Regions from separate parts of the Pantoea sp. Z09 genome, predicted to be linked through region 2. Evidence: predicted binding sites of a transcription regulator. Region 2 holds the regulator's gene; the other holds the start of a gene.

Region 1 (5,882 bases), 680 kb from region 2:
TCGCCAGGAACAGCAGGCCCACCACAATCGCCGTCAGGCCGGTTTTGCCGCCCGCCGCCGTGCCGGCCGCGGATTCGATATAGACCGCCGCCGGCGAGGCGCCGACCAGACCGGCAAACAGGCTGCTGACGGAATCGGTGGTCAGCGCGCGGCCGCCGTTGATGATCTGGCCTTTTTCATCCAGCAGATTCGCCTGCCCCGCCACCGCACGGATGGTGCCGGTGGCGTCAAACACCGCCGTCATCACCAGCGCCAGTACGCTCGGCAGCACCGCCGGCTGCAGCGCGCCCATGATGTCGAGGCTGAACAGCAGCGACTGGCCCTGGCTGTCGCGCAGGCTTGGCAAAGCGAACAGCCCCTGAAACTTCACCGCCGGATCGAAGATCAGCCCGAGCACGGAAATGGCGATAATGGTGAGCAGAATGCCGCCCGGCACCCGGCGCTTCTCCAGCCCAAAGATCGCCGCCAGCCCCAACAGCGACATCATCACCGGAAACGAGGTGAAGTGTCCCAGCGCCACCGGCATGCCGGGCGCGGGGTTCTTCACCACCAGCCCGATGCCGTCCGCGGCGATCAGCAGCAGAAACAGGCCGATGCCGACGCCGGTGCCGTGCGCCACGCCCATCGGCAGGTTGCGCAAAATCCAGGCGCGGATGCCGGTAACGGAGATAAAGGTAAACAGCAGCCCCATCAGGAATACCGCGCCGAGCGCCACCGGCACGCTGATATGCTGGCCGAGCACCAGGCTAAAAGCGGTAAAGGCGGTGAGGGAGATGGCGCAGCCGATGGCCATCGGCAGGTTAGCCCACAGCCCCATAACGATGGAGCCGACGCTGGCGACCAGGCAGGTGGCGACAAACACCGCCGTCGGCGAGAAGCCCGCCTTGCCCAGCATGCCGGGCACCACGATCACCGAGTAGACCATCGCCAGGAAGGTGGTCAGTCCCGCCAGAATTTCCTGCCGGACGCTGCTGCCGCGTGCAGAAACAGAGAACCAGGCGTCCAGCTTGCCAGCGGACGAGCGTGATTCGTATGACATAGTTGAGCCTCAAGAATTTTTTGTTGTGTAAAACGCCCTGCGTCGCTGCCTGCAAAATCCCTGGTTATCGACCCGGCGCAATGGCGCACCAGACGGCAGGCAAACGTTTACTTCGCGGCGGATAGCTGTCCGCGATGCGGCCAGTTAAAAGGCAGGGGATTATCCGGCGTTTGGCAGCAGATTTTCAACTGCTTCCTTGCCTTAATTCAGGATAAAGAGGAGTGCGCGCGGCGCTTCCTGAAGAGTTGTGCGGCGGCACTGGCTGGCCGCCGCGACGTTACCTGCTGATGCGGCTCGCTTTATTATGCCGATCAGCCGCCTGGCAGCACCTCGCCGCCCTGCTGAATAGCGCGCTGCCAGGCGGCGCGCTGCTGAACGGTGTTGAGCCACGCCGCCGTGGCGGGCATATCCGCCAGCCCGCCGCGTGCCTGCAACGCCAGCAGCGGAAAGCTCATCTGAATATCGGCGATGCTGAAGCGTTTGCCGGCGAACCAGGGCTGCGCGGCCAGATGGCGCTCAATCATCTGGCGATGCGGCACCAGCTGCTTATCGAGCCAGGCCTTCTGCATGCCTTTGCCCAGCGCCGCGCCCGCCGGCCGCAGCAGCCAGGGCACCGGCGCCTTGCCGAGCCGACCAAAGACCAGCTTCATCACCAGCAGCGGCATCAGCGAGCCTTCAGCGTAGTGCAGCCAGTAGTTCGCCTGCAGGCGCGCCACGTCGTCGGCGGGCTTCAGCCGGTGTTCACTGTCATATTTGCCTTCCAGATAGGAGAGGATGGCGCCAGACTCGGCGACGACCTGGTTTTCATCGGTGATCACCGGCGACTTACCCAGCGGGTGCACCTTTTTCAACGCTTCTGGCGCCAGCATCGACGCTTCGCGCTGATAGCGTTTGATCTGATAAGGCACCTCCAGCTCTTCCAGTAGCCACAGCACGCGGTGCGAGCGCGACTGCTCAAGATGGTGAACAGTAATCATGTCGACTCCCTTTGATGAACCTCAGGCAAGTATAGCGCGCGCGCTTTAGCGCGGCGCATCGCCCTTCTCATCCTGTTCGGGGTCGAGCAGCACCGCGCCGGAGCCCTGCTGCGCCAGCCGGTCGCCGGGGTTGCGCAGCGGACAGTCACGCATCGATAAACAGCCGCAGCCGATACAGCCGTCGAGATCGTTGCGCAGGCGCGTCAGGGTTTCGATGCGTTTATCCAGCTCCTCGCGCCAGTGCTGCGTCAGGGCGTCCCACTCCTGGCTCGACATTCGCTTGTTGGCGGGAATATGCATCAGGCTGTCGCTAACCGTGGCGAGTGGTATGCCGATGCGCTGGGCGATTTTGATAATGGCGACGCGCCGCAGCACGTCGCGGCTATAGCGCCGCTGGTTGCCGCCGTTGCGCGTGCTGGAGATCAGCCCTTTGCTTTCGTAGAAATGCAGCGCGGAGACCGCCACGCCGCTGCGGCGCGCGACTTCGCCCGGCGTCAAAACCGGTTTTGGGTAGTTGCGATCTTTTTTCATCTGGACCTTTACCTCAAGTTAACTTGAGGAATTATACTCGCCTGCGTTAAATAACGAATCCCTCAGGACTAAAGGACGAGATTATGATGCAAGAAGAGATCATTCACTCCCTGACAGACTGGATCGATCACAATCTGGATAAGGCCCTTTCCATCGATGAAGTGGCGGCGAAGTCAGGTTATTCAAAATGGCACCTGCAGCGTATGTTCCGTACCGTGACGAAACAGACGCTGGGTGGCTATATTCGCGAACGTCGCCTGACGCTGGCGGCGGAAGCGCTGCGCCAGACGCAGCGTCCGGTGTTTGATATCGCGATGCAGTATGGCTATGACTCGCAGCAGACCTTCTCTCGCGTGTTCCGCCGTCAGTTTTCCCAGACCCCGACCGCCTATCGCCATTTTATGCGCCGTCAGGCGATCCAGCGTCCGCGGCTGGTCAGCTTCGACTGTAGCGAACCTGCGGCCAGTTTTACCCAGCGCACCACCGGCGAATGCTGCCCGGTACGCTAATTTTCCGGCGCCCTCAACGGGCGCACCTCCCTCTTTCCCGCCCGACTTGCTGCTTTACCTGCCTCTGCATCGATAAAAATTTCTCTACCATACCAGGTACAAATTTTGTTCATAAATTCAAATCCAGTGATATAATGTGACCCAGCTCACACATTCCACCCTATTTGTCGATGGACAGCCTTTCCCTGACCAGGCTTTCCGTCGCCGGTGATGTCCAGTAACTGTCAGGGATAATCACTTAGATTCAGAGGTTTAAGTCGATGGCGACCATAACTACCAGCTTAATTGTCATGCGTTGGGAGCTGCTCAGCGCAATCATGATGTTTTTTGCCAGCACCCTTAAAATTAAATTCCGCCAGAGCAGCCATCACGTGATGGCGTTTATGTGCGGCGGCATCGGTCTGGGGATGACCTGCTGGTTTGTCACGGGGCTGTTGGGCATCACGCTGAGTATGGAAAACCTGCATCAGTTTATGCTGATCACCAAAGATACCTTTATCCAGGTGATGAGCCAGACGCCGCCCGACTGGCCGATGCCCTAATCGTTCGCCAATAAAAAACCCCGCATAGCGTAATGCTTGTCAGTTAAGATTGTATTCAGGTAAGGCCGCTGTTTTTTAAAACGGCGGCCTTTGTTTTGTGCGCGTGCTGGTGCGTGCCACCTCACCTCCTCTGCTGCCGGGCCGTCCTCGCGCCGCTTCGCGGTGCCTTCGGCTGCAACGTCGTGCCGACCGGACCGTTCGGGTACGGCCATCCAGGCCTACCCGAACTGCCTGTCGCATCCCTGCGACCGGCTCCGGGCACAACGTCTCCGCCTCAGCGCTGCGAATAGCCCTCTACAGCAGAGGAGGCGCGGTGCCCTCAGACAGGGTGCCCTTTGAAACGCTGCCGTCCTTTTCCAGCCACGCGCACGGAAGCTGGCCAGCAGGCTGGTGCCGCTCAGGGGCGGGCATTTCGCAGCGCTGAACAGAGTGAGTCTGCCAGGAAAGCCCGCAGGGATGCGGGCGAAAGGTGGGGCTGGAACAGGGATGTTCCATCCCCACCGGTCCGTCAGGCAGACGAATGGCGTGAAGGAACCGCATCAGCGGCGCGAGGACCGCCCGTCCCTGAGCGGCCCCAGACTGCATTATCACCACATGCTTAACTGACAAGCATTACCGCATAGCGGGGTTTTTTATTACAGACGATTTACGTAGCTCAAAAGTGGCAGGCATGGCCCGAAGAGCAAAGCGTCCCGCGCCAGGGGCAAAAATGCCGGGAGCGTTTTTGAACAACGCGCAGCGTTGGCCCAATAACGGGCGCACCTCAGGGATGAGGTGCGTACCGGCGCGGGCTGAGCGAGCATGGATGCATTAAGCGACTTTGCGATCGGGCCATGCCTGCCGCGCTGGCACATTGCAGACAGCCAATAAAAAACCCCGCATAGCGGGGTTTTTTATTTTGCTGTGTGACTCAAACTTTCTTCAACAGCGCAGGAATATTAACGTCCTGCACCGAAACGCCCGGTCTCTGCGTGCCGCGGCGATCCTGAATCCACATATCTCCCATCATCTGGTTAAGCCCGCGATCCAGCCCGGTCACCAGACCTGCGCCCGGCGTAAAGGTCAGCTCGCCAAAATAGATACGGCCTTCATGGATATACCAGTCAACGCGCACGTAGTCGAAATCGCTGGCCAGCTTCTTGCTCAGATCGAGCGCGTGCTGCAGCGACTCGGCAATCTTCGTCACATCCAGCCCGGTATCACGGATCTTGTGGAAGGCTTCGGCCAGGTTGTTGACGTAGAAGTTCATCGACAGCTGCGGCTGACAGCGGTTGTAGATCACCTGCAGCACATATTCAAAGCGGCCATCGCGCTTGTTGAACATATGAAACTTGTAGTCGATCGGAGCGGTTTTGCCGTCGCCGATATACTGTTCAACCAGAATGCGCGGCTTGATATAGCGGTAGTGGATCTCACGCGCCTCGTTGGCGAAGTCGGTCTTCAGCCACTTATAGCAGCTGTTGATAATCTGCTGCTTACGCAACGCGTCCGGCTCCTCCAGCAGGATCTCCACCATGTTGGAGGCGTGATTCGGCTTGATCACCGTGCCCTTCCAGCAGGGCAGGCTATTCAGCGTTGCCGGATCGGTGGACTCATGCACCAGCGGTATCAGGTACTCGTTGCCGATTTTCTCCGCGATATAGTCGCGCACCGAATATTTGTCAGAGAGGCGGCCATAGATCTGATAGTCGCCGTAGACAAATTTGCGGTACAGCACCTTCTCGTTGAACACCTTGGGCTGGCGCAGATTGGGCAATTTTCTGAACTTGTGGAAGTAGTAAATGCGGTCCTGGTACGCCCAGGGCATCTTCTTAATGAAGTACTGCACACTTCTTCTGAGTTCATCTTTCAACTTAAACATATCTGACCTCATTTGTAGGTTTTGTAGTTGAGTGAGGAAACCTGAATTCTTTGAATGACGCCGTTTTTGAAGAAGTAATTCATTACGGTGAGGGACAAGAGTTCCGACACAAAGACGCTCCATGCAGCGCCCATAATGCCGTAGCCCTGGATCAGCCACCACGAAAGCGGCAGGCTGATGACCATCAGGCAGACGATTTTCTTCAACAGATAGTTGAAACCGCCCTCTTTCACCATGTAGCGATAGGCTACGGTCCCCATGGCGGAGAAACAGGTGGCCATCGACAGCAACGTAATGAGACTTCCTGACTGTGTGTATTCTGACCCGTACAAAGCGATAATAATTTTCTCGCCGAACAGCGCGATGACCAGCAGCATCATCAGTGAAACTCCCATGACATAGCCATTGAGCCGCGCTGCCAGC
Region 2 (5,882 bases):
GCTTGGCGCGCAGGTGCGCGTCGTGCGCAACGACGCCATCACGCTGGAAGAGATGGCGGCGCTGCCGCTGACGCATCTGGTGATCTCGCCTGGCCCCTGCACGCCCGACGCGTCCGGCGTGTCGATGGCGGCGATCCGTTACTTCGCCGGCCGCATTCCGGTGTTGGGCGTCTGCCTCGGCCATCAGGCGATCGCCCAGGCCTATGGCGCGAAGGTGGTGCGCGCCCGACAGGCGATGCACGGCAAGACCTCCGCCATCGCGCATAACCATCGCGGCGTGTTCCGCAACCTCAACGATCCGCTTACCGTCACGCGCTACCACTCCCTGATCGTCGCCTGGGATTCGCTGCCCGACGCGTTCGAAATCACCGCCTGGAGTTTGAAAGCGGGCGAACCCGACGAGATTATGGGCTTCCGCCACAAGACGCTGGCGCTGGAAGGTGTGCAGTTTCATCCTGAAAGCATTCTCAGCGAGCAGGGGCATCAGCTGCTGCGCAATTTTCTCGCTACCTGAAGTTATGTTTGCCTTTGGGTGATTTATTATGCATATTTTATGACTATTATTTCACTGTGGCTCAATAATTAATCAAAGGTGGTCGTCGATGGCAGCGGAGAAAATTGCGGTAACGCGGGAAACGTTCGATAACGTCATTTTGCCTGTTTATGCACCTGCGCAGTTCGTGCCGGTCAAAGGCAAGGGCAGCCGCGTCTGGGATCAGCAGGGCAAAGAGTATATCGACTTCTCCGGCGGCATCGCCGTTACGGCGCTCGGCCACTGCCATCCGGCGCTGGTCGAGGCGCTGAAAACCCAGGGCGAAACCCTGTGGCATCTCAGCAACGTCTTTACCAATGAGCCTGCGCTGCGCCTCGCCAGCAAACTGATCGACGCCACCTTCGCCGATCGCGTCTTCTTCGCCAACTCCGGCGCGGAAGCGAACGAAGCCGCCTTTAAGCTGGCGCGCTTTTACGCCTGTCAGCGCCACAGCCCGTTCAAGACCAAAATCATCGCCTTCCACAATGCGTTTCACGGCCGCACCTTGTTTACCGTGTCGGTGGGCGGCCAGCCGAAATACTCCGACGGCTTCGGGCCAAAACCGGCGGATATCGTGCACGTTCCCTTTAACGATCTCGAGGCGGTCAAAGCGGTTATCGACGACCATACCTGCGCCATCGTGGTGGAGCCGATTCAGGGCGAGGGCGGCGTGATGCCCGCCACGCCAGAATTTATGCAGGGGCTGCGCGCGCTGTGCGATAAGCATCAGGCGCTGCTGGTGCTGGATGAGGTGCAGAGCGGCATGGGACGCAGCGGCAAGCTGTTCGCCTATGAACACTACGGCGTGACGCCCGATATTCTCACCAGCGCCAAGGCGCTGGGCGGCGGCTTCCCGGTGAGCGCGATGCTGACCACCAATGAGATCGCCTCAACCATGTCGCCGGGCGTGCACGGCACCACATACGGCGGCAATCCGCTGGCCTGCGCGGTCGCGGAAGCGGCGCTCGACGTCATCAATACGCCCGAGGTGCTGGAGGGCGTGCAGGCGCGTCGCCAGCAGTTTGTCAGCGCGCTGCAGACGCTCGACGCGAAGTTCGATCTGTTTAGCGACATCCGCGGCAAAGGGCTGCTGATTGGCGCGGCGCTTAAGCCGCAGCACGCCGGTAAAGCGCGCGATATTCTCAACGCCGCGGCGGCGGAAGGGCTGATGGTGCTGGTGGCCGGCACCGACGTGATCCGTTTCGCGCCGTCGCTGGTGATCGAACCCGCCGATATCGAAGAGGGCATGGCGCGCTTCGCCCGCGCGGTCGAGCGCGTGCTGGCGGCCTAATCAGCCTTTGCGTAAATGCCTGATCAGCCAGCGGCCATGATGCGGCCGCTGGCTCCACGCCAGCGACGAAATGGTGTGCATCACGTTCAGGTGCTCCAGAATGCGTTTCACATGCTGCTCCAGAATCGTGGTGGGGCCTTCATCAATGCTCTCCACGCCTGCCATCACGTTGGTCTGCGATCCCGGTCCGTCATACTCCAGCCGCTGCTGGCAGCGCTGCAGCGCCACCTCGCACGACTGCAGATAACGCTGCGCCAGGTCTGCGGTCAGCATGGTGTGCTCGCGCGCCAGAATGGTCATGGCGTTGATATGCTCGACGATAAACTGGCTGTGCGTCACCCATAAGCGCATATCTTTCAGATACTGCGCGTTGAAGCCCGGCTCCTGCATCGCCTGATTGAGCGAGTTAAACAGCGCGTTGTGCGCCTGATTGACCTTCATGCGCTGGTACGCCAGCGGCTTCGCCTCCTGCTCCGGCCCCAGCAGCAGGCGCAGCGCCTCCTGATAGGTTTCCAGCGCGTCGTGAGCGTTCTGCCGCAGCAGCCCGCTTTGCCACTGCGGCCAGAGCCACAGCATGCCGCCGAAGGCGATCAAACAGCCCATCAGCGTATCCATCAGGCGCGGCAGGAGAAACTGCGCGCCGTTCAGCGACAGCAGCTGCAGCGAGTAGACCGCCGTGACGGTAAAGCCGATCATCGACCAGCCGTAATATTTGCGCGTCACCAGATAGCTGAGCAGCGTGACCACCAGCATAAACAGCAGCACCAGCGATTCCGGCACCGCAAAGCGCAGCGAGGCGGCGGCGATCACCAGCCCGACAAAGGTGCCGAGCGCCCGGTGCTGAATGCGCACCCGCGTGGCGCTGTAGCCGTTCTGGCTGACGAACATAATGGTCATCAGGATCCAGTAGGGCTTGGGAATGTCGAACAGCATCGCCAGCGCGCTGCCGAACATCAGCATCACGGCGAAGCGCGCCGCGGTGCGCAGCGCGGCGGACTTCAGCGACAGGTAGCTGCGCAGCGCGGGCAGCAGCGGCAGCCGGCGCTGACGATCGGTCATCAGGTCGCGCTGATAAAGCGGCTTCTGGGTGCGCAGCACGCGCGCGATGCGGCTGAAGTGGTAGAAGCAGAAGTGGCCGACGGGATTGTCGGGATGCTGGCGAGCGATCTTCTCCAGCGCGCCGAGCGGCTTCTCCATCTCGAAACGGCTCGGCAGCTGGTGATAGAGAATGGCGTCGGCCAGCGCGCGCAGCCGCGCCGAGATGATTTTGGCGTTCCAGTGTATCACCGCTTCCGCATGGCTGCGTTCTACCAGCTTTTGCACCTCTTCCGGCTGGTGCAGGCTGACGGAGATGTGCTCCTGCAGATCGAGCGCCACCTGAAAGGCGCGCGTCAGCCGTTTATGGCTGTTGTCGCGGCTGGCGGAGAGCATATGCATCTGCTGATAGCAGGTGTTGATCAGATCGACCGCTTTCTGCTGGCGCGCCAGCAGCGGCGGCAGCGCTTTTTCCGGATCGGTGAGCTGGGTCAGCAGGGTATATTTGGCGTCGCAGTAGTCCGCCAGCTCGCGGTAGATCAGGCTCAGGGTTTCGCGCATCGGCTGCTCTTTCCACAGCCAGAACCAGAACCAGTTGAAGAGCCCGTACCAGAGCGTGCCGCCGATATAGAGCAGCGGCGGCACGTAGATCGGCATGCGGCCGATCAGGCTCAGGGTAAAGATCGCCGCCACCAGCGTGCCGGAGAGCAGCCGGCCGTGCAGCGGGCTGATTTCGCCGGTGACGCCCAGCAGCAGCGGCAGCACAAAGAGCACCGCAGGCAGCGGCACCCCTTTCAGGGTCAGCAGCTGGATCAGAAAGCTGCCGAGCGCGAACAGCGAGCCGCCAACGATCAGTCGTTTGAAGAAGCGCTTATGGGGCGTATCCAGGCCCGCGACGTTGCAGCAGGCGGGAACCAGCGAGAAGAGCAGCCCTTTTTGCAGATCGCCGAACAGCCAGCCGAGCGCGACGGGAATGCACAGCACCAGCGTCTGCCGCAGAGCATAGTTAACTTCGGGGTGGTAGATGATTCGACGCCACATCACTTCGCTAAAAGCAGTAACGGCGTGACGGTAAGATCACGCCGTGAGTGAGAGGAAATCAGCGGGTGCCGTAAACGACAATGGTTTTGCCGTGTGCGGAAATCAGATTCTGGTCTTCCAACATTTTCAAAATGCGGCCCACGGTTTCACGCGAGCAACCAACGATTTGGCCAATTTCCTGACGAGTAATTTTGATTTGCATGCCGTCGGGATGCGTCATGGCGTCTGGCTGTTTCGCCAGGTTAAGCAGGGTTTGTGCAATACGTCCGGTCACGTCGAGGAAAGCTAAATTGCCCACTTTCTCCGATGTTACCTGCAGACGGCGCGCCATCTGCGATGAGAGACGCATTAAAATATCCGGGTTCACCTGGATAAGCTGGCGGAATTTCTTGTAGGAAATTTCTGCCACTTCGCACGCGGTTTTCGCGCGCACCCAGGCGCTGCGCTCCTGACCTTCTTCAAACAGGCCAAGCTCGCCGATAAAATCACCCTGATTCAGGTAAGAGAGGATCATCTCTTTGCCCTCTTCATCTTTGATCAGTACCGCAACGGAACCTTTCACGATGTAGTAGAGGGTTTCAGCCTTCTCACCCTGATGAATCAGCGTACTTTTGGATGGATATTTGTGAATATGGCAATGGGACAGGAACCATTCGAGTGTAGGGTCTGTTTGCGGTTTGCCGAGAACCATTCGCTATTATCCTCTGTTGTAATCGTGCCCAAAACGCGGGGGGATTATTCCCTGCCAGGCGATGAAAGCTTCAAGCGTTTCCCCTAAAGGAGATTATTCGGGCCTTATTTTGCGCCAGGCGCTTGATGTGTCCCGTCTTCGTCCTTAGCAAGACGAACTATTTTCAGCACTGTTTGTAGCACAGCTTTTGCCGACTGTCTTCTGTTGTCTCGCTTCAGCAAAGGGGGGATTACTCTGGATTGCTGTTTGCCAGGCGAACGCGTACTCTGGCGGCAAACGGGCTATTCTCGAGGTGGAAACATGCAGGCAAGAGTGAAGTGGGTCGAAGGGTTAACCTTTCTCGGCGAGTCGTCGTCAGGGCATCAGATCCTGATGGACGGCAACTCCGGCGATAAAGCGCCCAGTCCGATGGAGATGGTGCTGATGGCCGCGGGCGGCTGCAGCGCCATCGACGTGGTTTCTATTTTGCAGAAAGGGCGCAACGACGTGGTGGACTGTGAGGTGAAACTGACCTCTGAACGCCGCGAAGAGGCGCCGCGCCTGTTTACCCATATCAACCTGCACTTTGTGGTCACCGGCAAGGCGCTGAGCGACAAAGCCGTGGCGCGCGCGGTGGATCTCTCGGCGGAGAAGTATTGTTCGGTGGCGTTGATGCTGGGCAAGGGCGTAGAGATGACCCATAGCTATGAAGTGGTCGCGCTGTAAAAAAGCGCACTGTATGTAAGGAGCGGGCCTTGCTACTCGCTCCCGCTCCAGACCTGGTCAGGCGATCTGTTTGCCTTCCATCAGCCGCTGCACCAGCGGTGCCATAATCAGCTCCATCGCCAGCCCCATCTTGCCGCCCGGCACCACCAGCGTATTCATATGCGAGATAAAGGATCCCTGCAGCATCGCCAGCAGATAGGGGAAGTCGATATTCTCCAGCCCGCGAAAGTGGATCACCACGAAGCTCTCGTCCAGCGACGGGATCTCGCGCGCGGCGAACGGGTTCGAGGTATCTACGGTGGGGACGCGCTGGAAGTTAATGTGGGTGCGCGAGAACTGCGGCGTAATGAAGTTGATGTAATCCTCCATTGAGCGCACTACCGAGTCCATCACCGCTTCGCGCGAGTGGCCGCGCTCGCCGGTGTCGCGCACCAGCTTCTGGATCCACTCCAGATTGACGATCGGCACCACGCCCACCAGCAGATCGACCTTTTCCGCCACGTTGTGCTGCTGCGTCACGACACCGCCGTGCAGCCCCTCGTAAAACAGAATATCGGTGTTCTCCGGCAGCGGCTGCCAGGGCGTAA

The links. Region 2 encodes CRP, which controls carbon source genes, mostly activating them, when cyclic AMP is high. Its sites were predicted from a motif close to ATGTGANNNNNNTCACAT; they were not measured.
Region 1: the regulator CRP is predicted to act here: its motif matches at 3,191-3,208, upstream of MC269_RS17085 (YjcB family protein).

What each region holds. Positions count from the first base shown of each region.
Region 1 covers NZ_CP092373.1:3,563,285-3,569,166, forward strand. The annotation lists gene MC269_RS17065 (NCS2 family permease) at 1-1,039, opposite strand, end outside; gene MC269_RS17070 (glutathione S-transferase family protein) at 1,351-2,016, opposite strand; gene soxR (redox-sensitive transcriptional activator SoxR) at 2,062-2,547, opposite strand; gene soxS (superoxide response transcriptional regulator SoxS) at 2,631-3,056, shown strand; gene MC269_RS17085 (YjcB family protein) at 3,317-3,598, shown strand; gene MC269_RS17090 (ATP-grasp fold amidoligase family protein) at 4,509-5,459, opposite strand; gene MC269_RS17095 (polysaccharide biosynthesis C-terminal domain-containing protein) at 5,468-5,882, opposite strand, start outside.
Region 2 covers NZ_CP092373.1:307,722-313,603, forward strand. The annotation lists gene MC269_RS01375 (aminodeoxychorismate/anthranilate synthase component II) at 1-514, shown strand, start outside; gene MC269_RS01380 (aspartate aminotransferase family protein) at 603-1,823, shown strand; gene MC269_RS01385 (YccS/YhfK family putative transporter) at 1,824-3,899, opposite strand; gene crp (cAMP-activated global transcriptional regulator CRP) at 3,958-4,590, opposite strand; gene MC269_RS01395 (OsmC family protein) at 4,891-5,295, shown strand; gene MC269_RS01400 (phosphoribulokinase) at 5,353-5,882, opposite strand, start outside.